DNA from 3 places in the Psychrobacter sp. CoH-33_TS_01 genome. Region 2 is predicted to be linked to each of the others. Evidence: predicted binding sites of a transcription regulator. Region 2 holds the regulator's gene; each other region holds the start of a gene.

Region 1 (7,419 bases), on a different contig from region 2:
CGTTAATTTTGACTAAAAAGTTACGGCCAATAATCATCGGCTCTGATTCAGGGTGGTTGATGTTATTCGGAATAATAGCGCGACCCGCGGCGACCTCAGAGCGGACAAATTCAGGGGTAATAATCTTCGGAGTATTGGCGCCGAACGTCTCACCATCGTGTTGGCGCATGTCCGTGAGCTCGTGCTGTTTTTGCGTCTCACGGATGGCGATATATTCCATCTCAGGGGTGATGATACCTTGGCGCGCATAGTGCATTTGCGTGACGTTTTTGCCCTTTATCGCGCGGCGTGGTTTATCAATATGGGCAAAACGTAGGTTGGCGGTAGTGATATCTCGAGCACGCTCTTTGCCGTAATTACTAGATAAGCCAGATAATACTTCGGTATCGCCACGCTCCTCAATCCAAGTTTCACGCAGTTTGGGCAAGCCTTTGGTGAGGTCAATTTCGACTTCAGGATCAGTATAGACGCCCGAGGTGTCATACACGTAGAAGGGTGGGTTGTATTCAGCCGTCTCACGACCGAAACCGCCGATAGGGGTATCCGTTAAGGTAATTTCGCGCATAGGCACGCGAATATCAGGGCGCGAACCGGTGACATAAACTTTGCGTGAGGCGGGCAGGTTACGGGTTAAATCACGTGCTTCTTCATCAAAGCGAGCGTCGGTAGTTTTGCGATGAGCAGGGGTTTTTAGCGGATTGGGTTTATCTGCTTTGCTAGCGTTTTGCGCAGGCATTGTCTCTGTATTGGCAGGCACTTGCTCTGTATTAAAAGCTTTTTGGTCAACAGGAGAAGTATTGGCTGGGATATCAGAAGTGATAGACATGGCGAGTCCTCATTTTATAAGCAATATAAAAATTAAAGACTCGGTGTCGGTAGGTTTTCAGCGATTAAGACCAGTTATCTCAGGGCTGTCATCAAGGTGGCTAATACTGTTGGTGACAGTATGAGCTAAAGGTGATGATTTTACAGGATACTGGCAGATAAACGACTTAGCGTTATTGATGGTATAGCGGGCCAGTACTTGGCCAAACCATAGCAATAAGTAAGACGGAAAACGGCGACTTTGACTTCCCTACGGTGGTACTAACCACATCAGGTGCAACGGGTGATGTCTCAGCAAGCGTCGTAAACAAGGTCAGCAATTATCGTAATAACTGCCTACTGGTTACGGCCTGCACCCCGAGTCTTAAAAATAAGAACCCTTATCTTAGCAGAGTTTATAACCGATAGGGGCTTTATCCCCTTTTTTAGCCTTAATTTCTTAACGCTAATGAGTCAACCCCTACCTAATAGGTCAGCGACGAATAAGCAGGTTGGTGCAGCAATGTCGCCAGCAGCTTCGTCAACAATGTCACTGCGCAAAAACCACCTTATAGCAGCGAAATTTTAAGGGTGCTGAGCTAAGCCCATAAAAATCAGTACCTAGCCATCATTACGGCAATTAAGAAGTTTTCTCAACAACAGGGATTTTACAAAAAACCTTTATTTTCATCAAATTGTCATATTCAACCGTCAATATATGCCCAGTAGCGATTGGGGCAGCTTACCAAGTATGTCGACTTCCAAGGCGCCGGGCCAAGGTCTCATTAGCGCTTTATTCTACCCACTAAAATTTAGATAAAAAATAAATGTTATTTAGGAGATACGCATGCGTTATTCATTACTAGCTGTAGCTATGGTCAGTGCCCTTACTTTGGCGGCCTGTGACAAAAAAGAAGCCACGGACGAGACCACAGTCGTTGAGCCTGCCGGTACTGCCCCTGCAGAGACCGCAACCCCGACTACGGCGAGTGCCACGCCAGCAGGAGCGTTTAAGTCTGCTGAAAACATCGCTATGAATATTACGGGTGCCGGCGCGTCTTTCCCGCAACCTATCTATGCTAAATGGTCAGCAGATTATAACGCTGCTACCGGTGGCCAAGTGAATTATCAGTCTATCGGTTCGTCAGGTGGTATCAAGCAAATTATCGCTAAGACCGTAGATTTCGGGGCTTCTGATGCGCCAATGACTCCAGAAGAATTGGCTGAAAATGACCTTATCCAGTTTCCAACAGTCATCGGTGGTGTAGTGCCAGTCGTGAATATCGAAGGCGTTGAACCCGGCCAATTAAAGCTAGATGGTGAAACTTTAGCGAATATCTACTTGGGCAAAATCAGCAAGTGGAACGACCCTGCCATTACCGCGCTAAACCCAGACTTAACGCTGCCGGATGCGCAAATTACTACGGTGTTCCGTTCAGACGGCTCAGGCACGACCTTTAACTTTACCGATTACTTAGCCAAAGTGTCTAGCGATTGGAAAGACAACGTCGGCGTTGATAAAACCATCAAATGGCCAACGACGTCAACAGGGGCGGGTGGTAAAGGCAACGAAGGTGTCGCGAGCTATGTCAACCGTATGAAAAACTCTATCGGTTATGTCGAATACGCTTACGCCAAGCAAAACAACATGTCGCATACTGCCTTGCAAAATGCAGCGGGCAATATCGTCCAACCTTCTGCAGAGACTTTCGCGGCGGCTGGTGATATCGATTGGTCACAGCAAGAAGGCTTCTATAAGGTCATCACTAACTCAGAGACTGAGCAAGCTTGGCCGATCGCTGCCGCTACTTTCATCTTAGTGCATAAGCAACCACAAGATGCGAAGCAAGTGGCAGGCGTCTTAAACTTCTTTGATTGGGCTTATAGCCAAGGCGATGACTCAGCCATGTCACTCGACTACGTGCCATTCTCTGACACCGCCGTAGCTTTATTCAAAGAGAAATGGAAAGACGTTAAAGGTAGCGACGGTCAGCCGGTCTATACCCCAGCGCAGTAGTCTCCACCCTTATAAAAATCTTGTTTTAATTTAACTCATCTTTTATCACAGTCAGTGCTTTTTAGAAAGGCGCTGACTGACTCCCTTCCAAGTTACCAGCTATATTCAGGTATAGCCGCTATAGCTGGTGACTTGGGAAGTTTTACCCCAGTGAATTGGGCTACTAGCTTGCGTAATAGCCCCGGCAGTTGACTGCGATAAGACTTTTATCAATTTCGTACTACCGTCATTTTGACGCTGCTCCCGCTACCCAATGCTCTACTATTTAATGATGAGGCGCTCATGGCAGACCTACACTCGCAACTGGCCAAACAGAAACGCTACGATGCCATCTTCGTCAATGCGACCAAAGCATTTGCGATTTTAGTGCTGCTGTCGTTAGGCGGTATCTTACTGTCATTAATCGTCGGCGCTTGGCCGAGCATTCAAACGTTTGGTCTTGGCTTTTATACCAGTAACAACTGGGATACGGTCGCCGATGAATATGGGGCATTAGCACCCATTTACGGCACGATAGTGACTTCTATCATCGCCATTGCCATCGCTGTTCCCGTCAGTTTTGGTATCGCCATCTTTTTGACCGAATTGTGTCCTGCCTTCTTAAAGCGTCCTTTGGGTATTGCCATCGAGCTACTCGCGGGCATCCCTTCCATTATTTATGGCATGTGGGGCTTGTTCGTGTTCGCGCCTTGGTTTGGCGACAATGTCCAGCCTTGGTTTATCGAGCATGTGGGTCCTTTACCTATCATCGGTAAGCTTTTTCAAGGCGCACCGATGGGGCTAGGCATGTTTACCGCTTCGTTAGTCCTCGCCATCATGATTATTCCCTTTATCGCCGCCACTATGCGTGATGTCTTCTCTGTGGTGCCCGACTTACTCAAAGAGTCGGCTTATGGGATGGGTGCGACGACTTGGGAAGTGATGTTTAAGATTATCTTGCCCTATACCAAAGCCGGGGTAGTGGGCGGCGTCATCCTAGGATTAGGTCGTGCTCTAGGCGAGACCATGGCGGTAACTTTCTTAATTGGTAATGCTTTCAACCTAAGTCCTAGCTTATTTACTTCCGGGGTCACGATTACCTCAGCGCTGGCCAACGAGTTTGCGGAAGCCTCGAGCGAATTGCACTTAGCATCGCTATTACACTTAGGCCTGATTCTGTTCGTTATTACCTTTATCGTGCTGTCTATCTCAAAGCTGATGCTGATGCGTATCGACCAAAAAGCGGGCAATTAAGCCCAGTAGTGATGCCAATAGCTCGCTCACTGAGCCGTAACCCCAGTCGCTAGTCTCAGCTATATCATAGGAAAAATTTATGTCTACTGCCCATGCCATAGTCCAGCCAGAGCCACGTTTTGAGGATCGTTATAACAAGAGCCTCTATAACAAGCGTCGTTTAATTAATAAGTTGGGTCTTGGGTTTGCCTTATCTGCTATGGCCTTTGGTTTGTTTTGGTTGCTATGGATTTTATTCACGCTATTCGTCGAAGGCTTTCAAGGCATGGTAGAGATGCCGATCTTTATGGCCGATACGCCACCGCCTATGGGCGAGGGTGGGTTACGCAACGCCATTGTCGGTTCTGCCATGTTGGCCTTTTCGGGGCTATTTATCGGCGCGCCAATCGGCTTAATGACGGGTATTTATCTGGCGGAATTCTCTCATGGCAGTATGCTCGGCAAAGTCACTAGATTCTTAAACGATATTTTGCTGTCCGCCCCTTCTATCGTCATCGGTCTCTTTATCTATGCGTTAATGGTGAAAGGCAGTAGTTTTTCTGGTTGGGCGGGCGCATTAGCCTTGGCTTTAATCGTCGTGCCGGTCGTAGTTCGTACTACTGAAAATATGCTCAATTTAGTCCCAAATACTTTACGCGAAGCCGCTTATGCTTTGGGTACGCCAAAATGGCAGTTGGTGACCAAGGTCACTATCAAGGCAGCAAAAGCGGGCTTAACGACCGGGGTATTATTGGCCTTTGCCCGCATTACTGGCGAGACCGCTCCGTTACTATTTACTGCCCTGAATAACCAATACTTTAGTACTGATATGAGTCAGCCGCTAGCCAACTTGCCGAATACTATTTATCAATTTGCCATGAGCCCCTATGACAATTGGCATGCGCTAGCTTGGGCCGCCGCCTTACTGATTACTGCCACGGTGTTAACACTCAATATTATCGCCCGTATTATCGGTGGTAAAGACCATACCCGCTAAGCATTACCGCCATACCCATAACCAATGAACCACCAAATTTTTAGCTTTATCAAATTGTAGTACCCCCATTAAATTGGATACCCATTATGAATGATGTTGTAGAAAAAACCCGCAAGCAAACGCCTGTTACCAGCCCGGTCACCCCGAGCACGGCAAAGCCAAAAAGCAGCTTGCTCGATAGACCGATGTCAACGGCGACCCAGATAGATCAGCCGGATACCGCTAGCTTTAATACCCAAACGGTAGCAGATATGCCCGCTGGGATGCCGCCGGCTAAGATGGAAATTCGCGATTTGAATTTCTACTACGGTGATTTTCAGGCATTGAAAAATATCAATATTGATATTCCAGAGAAAAATGTGACGGCCTTTATCGGGCCATCGGGCTGTGGTAAGTCTACTTTATTGCGCACCTTTAACCGCATGTATGACCTGTATCCCGGTATGCGTGCGGAAGGGGCTATCAATATGGGCGGGCAAAATGTCTTGGGCAAAGAAGTGGATGTCAATTTACTGCGGGCGCGCGTCGGTATGGTCTTCCAGAAACCTACGCCATTCCCCATGTCGATTTATGACAATGTTGCCTTTGGGGTGCGCTTATACGAAAAACTTAGCAAAGCAGAGATGGATGAGCGCGTAGAGTGGGCACTAAAAAAATCGGCGTTATGGCCAGAAGTGAAAGATAAGCTCAAAGCGTCAGGCCTGTCTTTGTCAGGGGGACAGCAGCAACGGTTGTGTATCGCACGCGGCGTGGCGACTAAGCCAGAAGTACTGCTGCTTGATGAGCCCACGTCAGCGCTAGACCCTATCTCCACAGGCTCGATTGAAGATTTGATTGAAGACCTAAAGCAAGACTATACCATCGCTATCGTCACGCACAATATGCAGCAAGCGGCGCGGGTTTCTGACTATACCGTGTATATGTATTTGGGCGACATGGTCGAAATGGGCGAGACAGATCAAATCTTTACCAACCCCGCGCAAAAGGCAACGGAAGACTATATTACCGGCCGTTATGGTTAATCGGTTTGACGGGGCAGTTTAGCCAGTAGCTTGCCTGCAGTGGGTTACATTTAACTCATAACCACTACCTTGTGGCTACTCAGGCATAAATAGACTGGCTTTTGCCGTCAATAAGCGAGCTTATTGTGAATGAAGATCAGCAAGAGATAATGGCCCAAGCTTATCAACAGCTGGGGTTTGCTTTGGTTAATCAGACCGCCGTTGCTAGGTCGTCACCGCGTCGTCAGGGAGTACCCGCTATGAGTATCTACGAAAAACATACCTCAAAGAGCTTTGATCAGGAGTTAGAGACCGCTACCCGCTTATTTTTGCAAATGGGCGAGAGTGTGGCCGCGCAAGTTGCGAAAGCCATTCATGCGCTCATTGATGCGGATGAAGTTTTGGCGCGTGAAGTGATTAATACGGACCACGCTATTAATCAGAGAGAATTAGAGCTCGATGAGCATATTTTGCTAATCGTAGCCAAACGCCAGCCTACTGCTAGCGACCTAAGGTTGGTAATGGCGATTAGTAAAGGGGTAGTGGACTTAGAGCGGATTGGCGATGAGGCAGTAAAGATTGCCCAAATGGCTTGCCAAATTAGCGCTGAGGGCAATGCGCCACGCGGCTATGCGGAAGTTCAGCATTTAGGCAATCAAGTGCGCCTGATGGTACACAATGCTTTGGATGCTTTTACCCATCTCAATGCTGAACAAGCCTTTGAGGTCATGCGCAATGATGGCGTTATCAATCGCGAGTATCAGTCAGCCACCCGCGCGCTGATGACTTATATTATGGAAGACTCGCGCCACGTCTCTAATGTCATTAATATTATGTGGGTGCTACGGGCGTTAGAGCGTATCGGTGACCATGCTCGCAACGTGGCAGAATTGGTCATCTACTCTATCAGTGGTGAAGACGTCCGTCATACTGACCATGCGCAAGTGGCCAAGACGGTACAAGAGGCCAGCGAGCTCATGGCTGCGCGTGAAGCCAGCGCCCCTCAAGTCGCTAGTTTCGAAGCCCCAAGCTATAATGAACATAGTGCTGCCAATCAGAAAAAGTAAGCCAGTTCACGGGTTAAAAAACCCAAGCTTTAACCTTAGTTTTAGAAAGCATAAGTTTTAAAAAGTACAGACAATAAAAAACGCGCTATTAAGCGCGTTTTTTTATAATTTACAGAGTAGTTAAATTAAGCAGCTCTTTGCCGCTTTATTTAGCTTGCGGTGTCCAGCCTTGTGGGCGCTCATAATCCGCATTGTCTAGAAATTTATCACGTTGTTCGTTCAGAAATTTCTTTGCTTCCGGGTCCATCATACTCAAATGATTTTCATTGATCAGCATGGTTTGATGCTCTAACCACTCATCCCAAGCTTTTTTAGAGACGG
Region 2 (7,419 bases):
CATATGGACGCGGTGATAATTACTCGGCGCTAGATAAACTGTAGCAAAGCTGCCATCCGCAAAGTAGTGACCATCATCACTATCGGCCAATAGGTGACCGGCCGTATAATAGGTGCCTTTGGCTTGCAATAGTTTGTCTTGCTCAATCTGGCCTATTTGCGAGATGCTACCATCGGCTGGCGAGACGATACCCTGCTCCGTAGCATCAATAGGGCGAGCCTCTTCCGCTAATTCACGGGTAAAAAAGTCGTTAAAACTTTCGTAGGCATTAAAGCTCTTGCGCTCGTACTCATCTAAAGTAATGCCATAAGCTTTAGCGAAAGTACGCACAAAGGCTTTTTTGACTAAAGGATGGCGACTGGCGGCAAAACGGCCAGCGACTTGGCTCAGGCGTTGCTGCGGTACCAAATGCTGGGCCGCAGTAAAAAGCTTGTCTTTACTCAATGGGTTATGGTTCAAAGTGTTTTTAAGCTGATCTTTTAAAGAGTTTTTCATGGTCATCACAGAGCGCTAATAGGCATTAGAATGAGAGTTAACAAATACTTGTGCTAGTTTATCATGATTCAAATATTAGCTGCGTTGAATTCTAGTTGCTACGCAATGATGGTATTAACTAACAGGCGCTAGTTGACCATAGCAAACCGGCTGAGGATAAAGTGGAGCGGGGATTTGCGGTCCGACTTAGCGCTAAATCCAACGGGCTATAAGTATTTATTTTACTATTTGTAATGGGTATTAATCATTAAAAGCAACGGATAAGGACTAATAATGAAAGCAGTCATTCAACGGGTTAGCCACGCCAGCGTGCAAGTTAATGGGCAAACTATTGGCGCTATCGAGCAAGGGATTTTGGCGTATATTGGCTTGGGTCACGACGACGATATTAAAATAGCGCACAGAATGATTGATAAAATTCTGACTTATCGACTTTTTGAAAATGCAGCCGGTAAGTTGGATAAAAATGTGCAAGAAATGGACGGTGGGTTGCTACTAGTATCGCAATTTACCTTGCAAGCGAAAACCGATAAAGGCCGTCGCCCTGATTTTGGCCCAGCTATGACACCAGAAGCTGCGCAAGCTTTGTTTGCTGAACTCAGTGCTTATGCTAGTGCGACTTACCCTAAAGTGGCCTTTGGTCAATTTGGAGCAAATATGCAAGTCCTAGCCAATAATGATGGCCCTATCAATTTCATTTTAGAGGTGAATTGAAGTTAGCAATAAACTGAGTTTAGAGAAGAGTGAATGGTCAGCAGTCATTGAGCTTTAGCAATATATTAGGGGCAATATTAGCCGTAAGGAAAGACAAATACCTGTTTATACTACAAATATCCCTATTTAAAAGAATAAAACCAACTTCTGTCCTACTTTGTCATAATGCTGTCATATTGGTAGGTTGTAATATAACCGTCATATTTCTGCCGAGTCGGGCAGCGATTCGCCGTCATGAGCCCGTAGTTACAGGCTAGGGTTATGGGCTTAATCATCAATAATAGTAGCAGCACATAATAATATTAAGGGTAGGGTATGAATAACGAAACGATTTTGGTCGTAGAAGATGAGCCAGCGATTCGCGAAATGATTATGACCACGCTAGAGATGGCAGGGTTTGACTGTGTGCAAGCGGAAGACGTGTCAGGCGCCCATCGACAAGTGGTCGACCATCGCCCTGCCTTAATTTTACTCGATTGGATGTTGCCCAATGGTCAGTCGGGGATTGATTTTTGCCGGATGCTTAAAAAAGACGAGTTGCTCTCTGAGATTCCGGTCATCATGCTCACCGCCAAAGGGGAAGAGGACAATAAAGTCCAAGGTCTCGATGCTGGCGCGGATGACTATATCACCAAGCCTTTCTCTACCCGTGAGCTCATCTCGCGAATCAAAGCGGTGTTGCGTCGCAGCAGCGCCCTGTCAGGGGATAAACCCATTGAAGCAGAAGGCCTCAGTCTCGATCCGGTCAGTCAGCGGGTGTCAGCCGATGGCAATCCAGTAGATATTGGCCCAACCGAATATCGCCTATTGGCTTTCTTTATGAGTCATCCTGAACGCGCCTATACCCGTACGCAACTGCTAGATCAAGTTTGGGGTGGCAACGTCTATGTTGAAGACCGCACCATCGATGTGCACATTCGCCGGTTGCGCAAAGTGTTAGAGCCATATAACTATGCGGTCTTTATCCAAACTGTGCGTGGCACGGGCTATCGTTTTTCTACACAGATTAGCGGCTGACCTGTAGCTTATGTTATTGCGTGCTGCCTTTTCTTGTGCGCTGCTTTACTTTTAATACCGCAATTTTAATAGCCTGATCTAAGGGTTATGCGCCTGCAGTGGTGAACCATCAGCCACCCTAAGTTGGATTATCATGAGTCAGCCGACCGCTTCGCAAAAATACGCCCTATTTTGGGCAGACTTTCGCTGGTTGCTATTTTGGATGGCGCTGGGCGCCTTGGTAGGGTGGTACTATCACGCCATCACTTGGGGCATCATTGCTGCGCTAGTGCTATTTCATTTATTACGCCTCTATGCCTTGCAGCGCTTTAGCCAGTGGGTCAGATCGCCTATCCAAACGCCGCCACCTGAGATGTCAGGGGGCTTAACGTTTGTGGCGACCCAACTATATCAAAGCCGCAGCAAAGAGCAAATCACCCAGCAAAAGATGATGGGCTTGGTCAAAAAGATTCGCAGCTCGCTATTGGCATTACAGGATGCGGTTATCTTGTTGGACGCGGATGACCGCCTAGAGTGGTGGAACCAAGCTGCCGAAAAAATGTTAGAGCTGCGCTCCGAGGATCAGGGCAATAGCATCTTTAACCTAATACCTCTCGAAGAGTTTCGCGAGTATTATGAAAATGCTGCTGCGCCCAATGATGGTATCCGTCTTAACTCATGGAAGGATGCGGCGCGCTACGTGCAATGCGAAGTGACCCATTTTGGTGATGAAAAACTCTTGCTTATCTATGATGTCACCCGCTTGCAACACCTAGAGCAGATGCGCAAAGATTTCGTGGCCAATGTCTCGCATGAATTACGTACCCCCTTAACCGTAATTATGGGCTATATTGAGACTTTTGCCGATCAGCCTGATATCGATCCAAAGTGGCAGCGCGGCTTTAGTCTAATGAGTCAGCAGACTCGGCGTATGAACAGTATTATCAATGACTTGCTAATGCTATCGCGGCTAGAGAATGAAGAAAAGCCCGAGCCAAAGTGTGTGGATATGCCCAAGCTGCTCACCCATTTATTCGATGATGCGCAAATTTATAATAGAGAGTATGGGCATCTAATCGACCTGCATTTGGACTCACAAGCCAATATTTATGGCTCCGAGATGTACTTGAACAGTGCGCTGCTGAATCTGGTCACCAATGCGATTAAGTATACGCCAAAAGGCGGCGAGATTAGTATCAGTTGGACGGCCGTCAAAGAAGGCTGTGTGTTTGCGGTCAGTGATACCGGTATCGGCATTGCGCCGGAGCATATCGAGCGTCTAACCGAACGTTTTTATCGGGTAGATAGTGGTCGTAGTCGCGGTACCGGGGGCACGGGGCTGGGTTTGGCCATCGTCAAACATGTCCTTTATCAACATGATGCCACCCTAAAGATTGAATCGAGCGAAGCGCATGGCTCCACTTTTAAAGTGTTCTTTCCTAAGGCTAGAATATGTGATGCCTGTAGCGAAGAGGGCTCCGAATGGCGTTGGGGTCAAGGGTTTATAGATAGCGAAGATGAAGATGAGGTGGATGACCATGACCAGTAAATTTAAGAGGAATCCTAATACTGCTATGACTATAGCTTTTGGCTTACTGCTATTCAGCTTAGCGTCGTCTGCCCAAGCCATTAGCTGTGAGACGCGGCTAAACCGGATTGTTTTGCCCGGCTACAATGCCGCCTATCCTAATGTAGCGAATCCCGCTATTAAAGCGACGTTAACCAATAATACCGCAGCCTCTAGTGTCATTACTATTACTAATAAAACCAACAAACTCGGCACTCTAATTATCAATAAAGCCAGTTTAACGATGACCGATTTAACCTCAGGCACTGCTAAGCCGGAGCCTTTAGATATTTACCCTGCCTATCTGCGTGATTATGTGGCCTTGTGCCTGACCCCGTCAGTAGATAGCGCTAAAAAAGAAGAGGCTTTATTAGTAAATGAGCTAATGGGCCGGCAAGCGGTACGTAAAGTCTCTAGCGCCCCGTATCAACGTTATAACTTTGGTCCGTTACTAAAAAACGTTACGAATGATAAAGCTATCGGAATTATCGGTGACGACTATAAAAGACTGATTATAAATATCGAGTCTGTTCAGCAGATGGCTGCAGGCAGTCAGCGCTATCAATTGCATGGTTATTCCAAGGTCGGGCGCAATCGTAATGACTTTGCTGGCAGGATGACGCTAGCTGATATTTATATCGCCACGCAGCCGAGCTTGGGAGTGGATGAGTCTTATAAAGGCATAGTGGATAAACAAGGGGTTGCCGTCTTTGATTATGTTTTATCCGAAGACCGGCAGCAGCCCTATAGTGGGGGTTTCGTCGGCAAGCTATATGTTAAGTGGTATACCTCAAAGCAAGATAATCAGCTGCATTTTGATGATATAGACCGCCACTCTGATGGCTATTTTAATCTAGTCTTCAACGGCGAATGGCGCAGTTATCGTGCAGGCAGCTTACCAAAACCGGCTATTTGGTCGCTGTATAATATGGCAGATATCCTAGCGCCTGATTTAAATATTGGCGCAGGCGAGTTTTATCCCAATCCTAGCTATCATAATAAAGGCTGGGCCGATTATAACTATTGATGGCGACTTTATTAAAAAGTTTCTGTCCTGCTTTGTCCCAACGGCTTAGTGCTAATTTTTGGCCAATAAAGGGTAGGGGTTGACCGCGCTGCCCTTAATATAAATCCCATAATGCACATGCGGTGGCGTGCCCTTAGCATTGCCACTGTCGCCCACATAGCCAATCACTTCTCCGGCATCGACCCAGTCGCCTTTGTGAATATCAGCAAATTCCTCAAGATGCGCATAGTAATGTCCCGCACCGCCAGGCCCCGCAATCACTACCACATTGCCCCCCAATCTATCCTGACCCACTCGCTGCACGATACCATGAGTCGTCGCGTGTATCGGCGTTCCCCGTTTTGCGAAAATATCAATGCCTTCATGGGTGCGCCCTTCACTACGGGCTCCGCCCCAGGTGTCGGTCAGATGCCGATCTATCAGCGGATTGGGGAGGCTGTTTTCCGTCGGTAAGTCCTGCTGCATCAAAGTCATATATTGCCAACTCTGGGTCGCATAGGGTTGCAACTGTTGCCGTAGGCTAGGAATCAGCTGATCTAACGCCATTAAAAATATGAGTAATATTGCTGCTTTAATCAGTAAGCCGAACAGGCGCATTAGCAATGGGCGTTGTGGGGGCTTAGGCGTTAAAGTTGATGGCTTGGCAATCAAGCTAGGTGCTTTGTGCTCAACGATGTTTTTAGGTTTAGGAGACGGGTTATCAGACATTGGCTAGGCAGTCGCTATAGGTAAAGGTAGCAAGGGAGGATCAATTTAGCATAACGGTTATAAAAGAGATGAGCATGAAAAATTGGTGAAAATAGCCAGCTCGTAAAAATAATCCCATAAGATAAAGGCTTGAGCCTAATCAACTTTAAGAGCTATAAACTTTAACTATTTACCCTAGAAAAAACCGCCGCTCGCACGCATTATAAAAGAAACTATTTATGATAAAGCGTGCTCCTCTATGCGGATTGTCCAGCTATAGTCAATCCACTCGAAATTTGACCTAGAGCCACTGATATAAGTTTGCGCCAGCCTCAGTCATATTATGACTTCTAGCCAGAAAATTTATATTAGTAGCTCATGATGTCCCCGTTTTAACTAGGATTGACTATATGACGATTCCTGAGACGCCAGCTATTACAGCCCTAGTCATCGATACTGAGACCGACCAAGGCCGCGATGCTCGGCCCATTCAAGTGGCCACTATTAATGCAGCTACCGGTTACGAGTGGATGGCTTATTTTAATAGTGGTCGACCTATCTCACCCTTTGTGACCAAAATTCATGGGATTACTGATGAAGATGTCGCGGGGCTTGATAGCTTTGAATTAGAAAAATTCGAGCTGAGCGATTATCTCATTGGCCATAATGTGCGCTTTGATTGGAAAGTTATTGGCCGACCCTCAGCGAAATTGATTTGTACTGTACGGCTGGCGCGTCTCGCTTTTCCTGAATGGCACCGCTATAGCCAGTCTAAATGTATCGAGCAGTTGCTAGGGTTAGAGGCCGCACAAGCTATGACGGTGGCAGCGCACGATGCCCTTGGTGATGCGCGGATGTGCTATCTGCTCTACCAAGCTTGCTGTGAGCGTTTGGGGATTGAGACTACGGATTTTGTCACGGCGCATAAGCTGTCTAATACCGCCAACCCTATCGCCAAAATGCCCTTTGGTAAGCATAAGGGTGAAGCAATTAAGACCTTGCCCATCGGCTACGTAAAGTGGCTGCTAGACAATGTTGGCGGCATGAAACCCTCGCTATACTCTGCGCTACAAAAACGGCTGAAGCAGGAAGAAACGGATGCTGATACTTACTAATTTTCAATAAGTGATTCTTTATTAATTAATTTAAGCCATTTCCCAGAATTACTCTTCACCCTTGTTAATCACTATGCTGCGTTAACCACGTTGTAGCCATCTCCCAGAGAGCTGGGGCTTTGCCAGCAAGTTTGCGGCTAAAATATTTCATATGACCAATCTCATTGAGCCCAAACTCTGCAGGCTCAACACGACGTTTTTCAGCCGCCATATTGGGGAAAACGCGTAGCATATCAGCGACATTTTTATCATTAGCAATATCATCATCGCTAAAGTACAACCATAGTGCTGGTGTCGTGACATCATCGTAATACTGCGTATGGATAGTTTTGCCAAAAGCCGTTTTGATATAGCCGGCACCATTACACCATTCGCGCCATTGTGCCGCCACACCACGCGGTAACGGCTCGCCCATGCCCATCTTGTCAGATGGGGTATAGCCTAGCGCTAGATTGCCTACCGGAATAAACGCATCCATAAAAAACATCGCTTTAGCGCGATAGGGCATAGTCATATTTTTAATACGACCAGACGAGCAAGCCACGTTAAATACCGAGGTCAGCGTATCATGATTGGGCATCAAGCCGATCAGCTGACCCCCGGCGCTATGACCGATTAAGTGATAGCTGGTATCAGGAAATTCGTCTTGTAAGGTCTGCAATACCGCCGGCAAATCATGGCGGCCCCAACTAATCAGGGAGGCATCACATTTGGCTAGCGGACAGGTGAGTGAGTCGCCGATGCCTTCATTATCAAAGGTGAGTACACCAAAGCCTTGCTCGGCCAAATAACTGGCGAAACTATGGTAAAACTGCTGC
Region 3 (7,419 bases), on a different contig from region 2:
TAACTGATAGAGTAGCAGAAGATGCTCGTTTAGCGGCAGAGACTTCAGTCAATAAAGGGACGGAAACTTTTGATGATAATCTAGTCGGTACGGAGCACGTAAACGAAGGCGATATGCCTGCTCGTCAGCCTGACCGTCGTGATCAAGAGGGTGATGCTTTCGATGATGGCGTAAACGACAAAACTACTGCGCATGCTAGCCCGCATAACCCTAAAAGTGATGAGATTAATGACCTAAACCGCTATGCCAGTGTCGATAATGCGCAAACTCGAGTATTAAATACTACTGATCAAGAAAAGTAGGCTAGAGCCTACTGCCATTTGCTCTCTATATTTATCATTTTTTAAGGAAATATTATGTCGATAAATGATTCACAACCTGACCAAGATAAAATAGCAGATTATAAATTAAGAGATGCAGATGATACCAATGGGGTCGTGCCAGAGGATGCGTTACAGAATGCCAATCCTGCTGCTGCGGCAGAGTTAGTGCCCGATCAAGATCCGCATCATGTCGCCAAAGACCATACCCAATACAATACAGACGTTACCAAAGACTGAGAGGGATTGAGCCGAGTTGGGTAGGTATAGTTAGCTAGTTAGATATAAGTCATAGCTTAGTATAAATAATTAATCTCAGTAAGAGGCTTAGAGGCGCTTTTACTGAGATTTTTTTATGGCTAGAAGTCAGCAGCTAGAGTCTTTATAACTAGGCTGGCACGCCACTATGAAAACGTACTTCAGGATCAGGGCTAGTAATCAGCTCAGCCTCTACTGCTTTGAATAGCGCAATACGCTGATCTATATCCTCGGCAGGATCTTTAGCCGTCATTTCACGAGCTAAGGCCAAATAGTCTTCAAAATGTCGGCTTTCTGATTTGAGCAGGTAGCGATAATATCGAGCCAAACGCTCATCTTGTATTTGCTCCGCTAAGGCCGCAAAACGCTCACAAGAACGCGCCTCTATAAAGGCCCCAATGATTAGCACATCAGCCATGGCAGCAGGCTCATAAGAGCGCTTATGTTTCAGCATGCCCTTAGCATAGCGTCCCGCAGATAGGTGCTGCCAAGTTTGACCGCGCTCATGCATCAGTTTAATCACTTGCTCATAATGCAGCATCTCCTCACGAATCAGCTGCGCCAATTTACACTGTAGATTATAGGCAAACTCATAACGAAAGATGATATTCATAGCCGTACCCGCAGCCTTTTTTTCACAATTGGCATGGTCTTGGATAATCGTCGGCAAGTTCGCTAGCGCAGCATCAACCCAAGCCTGAGACGTTCTAGCACCCAAAAAATTATAGATGGGGGTCAAATCTACTGTGGATGAGGCTGTAGTAGGGGTAATATCATCAGACTGTGTCAATGTGTCGGCAAGGGGTAACTCAGCATTTTCGAGCATAACCTCAGTATTCATAGTAATCACTTATCACTTATCACTTAACAGGAAACTCGCAAGGAGTTAGGAAGCCAATATAGGGCGTTCTTTAAAGGCAAATTAAAGGAAAGTTAAACGCAAAAATTTTATGCCGCTATTGTAGCAAACAAGCTGAAGCCTAGCCTAATCTCGTAGTAATCCTTTAAGTTTCTATAAGCTTACCCATAAGTCATGATATATTTTTCGTAAAAATATGCGCTGCAACCCTGTAAATAATTGGGACATCACATTTATTGAGTCCTACTATTTATTAGCTAAATACCCCTGCCTTGTTAATTTCCTACTTTGATAGTACGATAACAATTGTGACAGCGAAAGAGGGCTAAGACAGTGGTGCTATCTGCACGCTTATTTACAGTCCGCTATCATGATTTGGTCCACCAATAGTCATCACTCAATAGGCACTTTAAAGCCAATATGCCTCTTAAAGCCGACAACGCCTTAATAGCGTGCTAGGGTAGTGGTGAGTTATTATCCCCTAAAAAAAAGACATGCCTAGACCGTCTTTAGCCTACATTAGGCTTCTAATGCTACGGGTTGAGGCGAGTTGTCATAGCTTATGTCTATGTTCATATAAAAAGCGGTTGAATTTAAAACCTTAACTGCCTTATGCTAAAACTCAACTTTACAACCTGCTAATCAGCGGTTACCCGCTAGTGTTTATAAAGGCTCAGTCTTGCTACTGGTCTACTAAGCTCACTAGGAACGCCGCTTGTGTTCCTATCTCACAGTTCTTACTCTTTTCATCGTACTTTATTTTATTACTCTGACAATAAGGATAGCAATATGACCCAGTCTCAAAATCAGGCACAACAGCAGTCAACAGATAATGCCAATCGGGTACAAAAAGGCGCGCTTGCCATTGATAAGCAGCTTTATGACTTTATTGAAAATGAAGTACTGCCGCGCGTTGATGTGACCTCAGACAGCTATTGGACCGGCTTTGAAAAGGTCGTCAAAGACCTGATGCCACGCAATAAGGCGCTATTGGCAAAGCGTACGGATTTACAAGAGCAAATTAACCAATGGCATTTGGATAACCCTGCGCAAGATGGTCAGATTGACTATCCTAAATATAAGCAGTTTTTGACCGATATCGGCTATCTGCTACCTGAAGGTGATGATTTCACCGTGACTACAGAAAATGTGGATGCTGAGATTGCCAGTATTCCAGGACCGCAGTTGGTAGTGCCTGTACGTAATGCTCGTTATGCGCTAAACGCTGCAAATGCGCGTTGGGGCAGCTTGTACGATGCCTTATACGGCACCGATATGATTGATGATGCTGACGGTAAAGACAAAGGCAGCAGCTACAATCCTAAGCGTGGTGCTGAAGTCGTGGCTTATGCCAAAGCTTTCTTAGATGAGCACTTTGCTTTACAACAAGGCTCGTATAACGATGCGACGGGTTTTGCAGTAGAAGAAGGCAAGCTGGTTGTTTCCCAAGGCGATAGCAAAACCGAACTAAAAGACGCGGCTAAGTTTGCGGGTTATGTGGGCGACGCTGCTGCACCAACGGGTATCTTGCTGAAGAATAATAACTTGCATGCTGAGATTCAAATCGATGCCAACCATCCGGTAGGTCAAGACGATCCTGCGAATATCAAAGATGTGTTGCTTGAGTCGGCGATCACGGCTATTCAGGATTGTGAAGATTCCGTCGCTGCAGTAGATGCTGAAGAAAAAGTAGAAGTATATCGCAACTGGTTTGGCCTAATGAATGGTGATCTTTCTGAAACCTTTATGAAAGGCGGTAAAGAGCGTACGCGTAAACTGAATCCAGACCGCGAATACACCACGCCAGATGGCGGCAAATTAGTGCTACCAGGTCGCTCGTTATTGCTCATTCGTAACGTCGGTCACCTAATGCAAAACCCAGCAATTTTAGTAGATTTGGGAGAAGGTCAAGAAGAGATCTTCGAAGGTATCATGGACGCTCTTATTACTTCGTTACTCACGTTAAATGATATCAAAGGCAACAATGAGCTGTCTAACTCACGCAAAGGCTCAATGTACATCGTGAAGCCGAAGATGCATGGCCCTGAAGAGGTGAAATTTGCAGTAGACCTATTCTCAGCGGCTGAAGACTTGCTAAACATTCCTCGTAATACTTTAAAAATCGGTATTATGGATGAAGAACGCCGTATGACGGTCAACCTAAAAGAAGCGATTCGTCAGGCCAAAGAGCGTGTTATCTTTATTAATACAGGCTTCTTAGACCGTACTGGCGATGAGATGCACACCAGTATGAATGCCGGTCCTTTTGTGCGTAAAGGCGATATGAAGTCACAAGTGTGGCAGCCTGCCTATGAGCAGTGGAACGTGGATATCGGTCTTGAGACGGGTCTACAAGGCCATGCGCAGATTGGTAAAGGCATGTGGGCCAAGCCTGATGAGATGAAAGAAATGATGGCGACCAAAGCGGGTCATCCACAAGCGGGCGCGACTACGGCTTGGGTACCTTCACCTACTGGGGCTACCTTGCACAGCATCCATTACCATCAAGTCAACGTGAATGAAGTGCAAAATGAGCTGAAATCGCGTAAACGGGCCAGCCTTGATGACATCATCACCATTCCATTAGCCAAAGACACTAACTGGACGGACGAAGAAAAGCGTCAAGAAGTTGAGAATAATGCGCAGGGTATCTTGGGCTATGTCGTACGCTGGGTAGATCATGGCGTTGGCTGCTCAAAAGTGCCGGACATCAACGATGTAGGCTTGATGGAAGACCGTGCCACCCTACGTATCTCTAGTCAGCACATTGCCAACTGGTTGCACCATGGCATCGTGACAGAAGAGCAAGTTATGGACGCTATGAAGCGTATGGCCAAAGTCGTCGATGAGCAAAACGTTGGTGATGCTAGCTACCAGCCTATGGCAGCTGACTTCAAGGGCTCTGTAGCCTTCCAAGCAGCGTGTGACTTGGTCTTTAAAGGTCGTGAGCAACCTAGTGGCTATACTGAGCCGTTATTGCATCAAGCACGTCTAAATCTAAAGGCTAAAGCTTGCTAATTTAAAATAAATAAAGACTAATACAGTAGGGGTCGTAGCCATAGTTACGACCCCTATTTTATGGCCTGTAGGTTCTCTCAGCTGTAGCTATTTACTGGTCAATCATAAAGTTAAGGTAGGTTGCCGAAAACCAATAGTGCAGTTTCAGATGAAGAATTGCACACAAAATGGTATGAAAAAATGATTGCCATCCAGTTATTGATGGCGTTGTTAGCGACTAATTTTATTCACTGTTTGTTAAGTAATGGTTTTTATTTGCCAGATTAAAAAGCATTTTTTTACTCTGCTAATGGGTTCGATGAGCTGTGAAGCCTATGCCTATTGATGGTCAATAATCTATCGTTGAATCTGCGAAAATAAAAGTACTAGGACGATTAAAAAAAGTGTTGCAAATTATGTCAAAGTTGTTATGCTTATATCCGAAGTACGAGTTTAGTAACGGATGTTACGGCACTATTATGTAACTTACATAAGCTGATTATCATAGGTTGGACGACCAATCTTAGAGCAGAGTATGACGGTTTCATGAAAATGTAACAAAAGTTTGCTATACTTTTACACCTTACCTTGGTAACGAGTCTATCATTACTTTTTGAGGATTCGACGAGTTATCATCTTGGGCGTTAGCTTGCTAGGGCAGCCCGTTAATAAAATTGTTAAGTGGAGATATTCCCCATGAAAAAACTACTTTTAGCATCAGCCGTTGCTGCTCTATCTGTTTCTGCTGCTAACGCGGCTCCTACTGTTTACGGTAAAGCTTTCGTAGCTGCTGACTATGTAAATGCTGAGTTTGATACAAGCGCAGCTGGCGTTAACTACGACGAAGATACTGTAGAAATCAACTCTCATGCTTCACGTATTGGTCTTAAAGGCTCTGAAGCTATGACCGCTAACACTGATGTTATCTATCAGTTAGAGTACGGCACTAGCGTTGATGGCGACAAAAATGGTTTCACTAACCGTGACACGTTCCTTGGTGTGGTTAACAAGCAATTCGGTGAGTTCCGTGTTGGTAAAAACCAATCAAGCCTAGCTAGAATTGACAACGTTGTTGTAAACCAAGGTTACTGGGATAACCTAGGTACTACTCAGAACGAAAACGAAGTTGTTGATGCGCTAAACATGGCGGATAGTAACCGTATTCCAAGCTCAATCATCTGGACTGCGCCTAAATACAATGGTATGCCATTACAACTGTCTGCAATGTATAGCTCTGATGATGCTAACGGCAATGACAACGCAGGTTTTGGTGTAGCAGCAATGTTTGATCAAGGCACAGGCTTCACAGCTGGTCTTGCTTATGACAAAGATCAAAACATCGCTGGTGATATCATCCGTGGTACCGCTACTGTAGACCTAGGCAAATACATGGCTGCTCCTGTAATGCTTGGCGCTCTATACCAAGTAGCTGACTATGATGGTGGTGCTGAAAAAGAGAAAGGTCTAGTTGTAAGTGCTGAAATGGGTCTAACTAACTTTGCTCGTCCTGCGTCTGTATACGCTCAGTACAACAACACTACTAACCTAAACGGTTTTGGTGATGCTGATTCAAATCAGATCGTAGTTGGCGGTAAATACATGTATAAAGACAATATCATTGCTCATCTTTATGCTGGTATGAACAAAGCTGACGATGTTGCCTATCGCTATAATACTGGTATAAAAGATACTAATGGTGATGATGTTTACGCACCTGCAATGGGCGATGCTGAAGTATTCGTAGTTGGTACTGGTCTAGAATACAAATTCTAATCTAACCATTAGAATCTAGTACTAAAAAATCCATCCCTCGGGGTGGATTTTTTTATGATAACTATTTTTCCTAGGTTAATAGTGCGTAGGCTCTGTTAATTTGAAGGGATTTTTAGTAGAATCCCCTTTTACCACTACCGTGTTTTGATGCCATGATGACTAGTAACGAAATAATTAACAACGACCCAACGACCAAATCACTGACCAACCCTAAGTTTATCTTCGTAACAGGTGGTGTGGTTTCCTCTTTAGGCAAGGGTATTACCGCAGCCTCGCTAGCGGCCATCTTAGAGGCCCGTGGCCTAAAAGTCACTATGACTAAGATGGACCCGTATATCAACGTTGATCCAGGGACCATGAGCCCTTTTCAACACGGCGAAGTGTTCGTCACCGAAGACGGCGCTGAGACTGACTTAGATTTAGGCTACTACGAGCGGTTCTTACGCCACTCTAAAATGAGTAAAACCAATAACTTCACTAGCGGCCGTATTTACCAGACGGTATTGAATAAAGAGCGTCGTGGTGATTATCTTGGTGGTACCGTACAGGTGATTCCGCACATCACTGATGAGATCAAGCATCGCATCAGAGCTAGTGGTGAAGGTTATGACATCGCTATCATTGAGATTGGTGGCACCGTAGGTGATATCGAATCACTTCCCTTTATGGAAGCTGTGCGTCAGATGAAGGTCGAGCTTGGCCATCGCAATGCAATGTTAATGCATTTGACCCTAGTACCTTATATCTCTAGTGCCGGTGAGACTAAGACCAAGCCAACCCAGCATTCGGTCAAAGAATTACGCTCAATTGGTCTGCAGCCAGATATCCTAATCTGCCGCTCAGAGCATCCCATCTCAGAAGATAATCGCCGTAAAATCGCCCTATTCACAAACGTGGAAGAGCGCGCCGTCGTCATGTGCCAAGATGCGCAAAGCATTTATCAGATTCCGCGCACGCTATATGAGCAAGACTTGGACGATATCATTTGTGAGCGTTTTGGTTTAGACGTTCCGGAAGCTGATTTATCCGATTGGGATAATGTGGTTGATGCTTTGCTGAACGCTGATGGTGAAATTACCGTCGCTATCGTTGGTAAATATGTCGAGCTGCCTGATGCTTATAAGTCTATTAACGAAGCCTTGCTACATGCCGGTATCATTTATAAAAAGCACATCAATATCGATTATGTAGATGCTGAAACTTTAGGCGACT

Evidence for each region. Region 2 encodes PhoB, which activates phosphate uptake and scavenging genes when phosphate is short. Its sites were predicted from a motif close to TGTCATNAANCTGTCATAA; they were not measured.
Region 1: a site for PhoB is predicted at 1,490-1,508, ahead of pstS (phosphate ABC transporter substrate-binding protein PstS). Genes of this name have one in related genera too.
Region 3: a site for PhoB is predicted at 4,968-4,986, ahead of ACZ2XM_RS11960 (porin). Genes of this name have one in related genera too.

Annotation. Positions count from the first base shown of each region.
Region 1 covers NZ_JBVGQI010000002.1:185,233-192,651, forward strand. Annotated here, with positions in the region: gene thiC (phosphomethylpyrimidine synthase ThiC) at 1-736, opposite strand, end outside; TPP riboswitch at 1,056-1,195, opposite strand; gene pstS (phosphate ABC transporter substrate-binding protein PstS) at 1,652-2,821, shown strand; gene pstC (phosphate ABC transporter permease subunit PstC) at 3,104-4,054, shown strand; gene pstA (phosphate ABC transporter permease PstA) at 4,134-5,030, shown strand; gene pstB (phosphate ABC transporter ATP-binding protein PstB) at 5,117-6,052, shown strand; gene phoU (phosphate signaling complex protein PhoU) at 6,292-7,098, shown strand; gene ACZ2XM_RS03950 (oxidative damage protection protein) at 7,244-7,419, opposite strand, start outside.
Region 2 covers NZ_JBVGQI010000010.1:88,897-96,315, reverse strand. Annotated here, with positions in the region: gene asd (archaetidylserine decarboxylase) at 1-495, opposite strand, end outside; gene dtd (D-aminoacyl-tRNA deacylase) at 769-1,209, shown strand; gene phoB (phosphate regulon transcriptional regulator PhoB) at 1,525-2,226, shown strand; gene phoR (phosphate regulon sensor histidine kinase PhoR) at 2,360-3,754, shown strand; gene ACZ2XM_RS13600 (hypothetical protein) at 3,744-4,799, shown strand; gene ACZ2XM_RS13595 (M23 family metallopeptidase) at 4,851-5,396, opposite strand; gene ACZ2XM_RS13590 (3'-5' exonuclease) at 5,897-6,601, shown strand; gene ACZ2XM_RS13585 (alpha/beta hydrolase family protein) at 6,666-7,419, opposite strand, start outside.
Region 3 covers NZ_JBVGQI010000008.1:8,544-15,962, forward strand. Annotated here, with positions in the region: gene ACZ2XM_RS11940 (hypothetical protein) at 1-302, shown strand, start outside; gene ACZ2XM_RS11945 (hypothetical protein) at 357-560, shown strand; gene ACZ2XM_RS11950 (MiaE family protein) at 709-1,404, opposite strand; gene ACZ2XM_RS11955 (malate synthase G) at 2,227-4,455, shown strand; gene ACZ2XM_RS11960 (porin) at 5,131-6,207, shown strand; gene pyrG (CTP synthase) at 6,363-7,419, shown strand, end outside.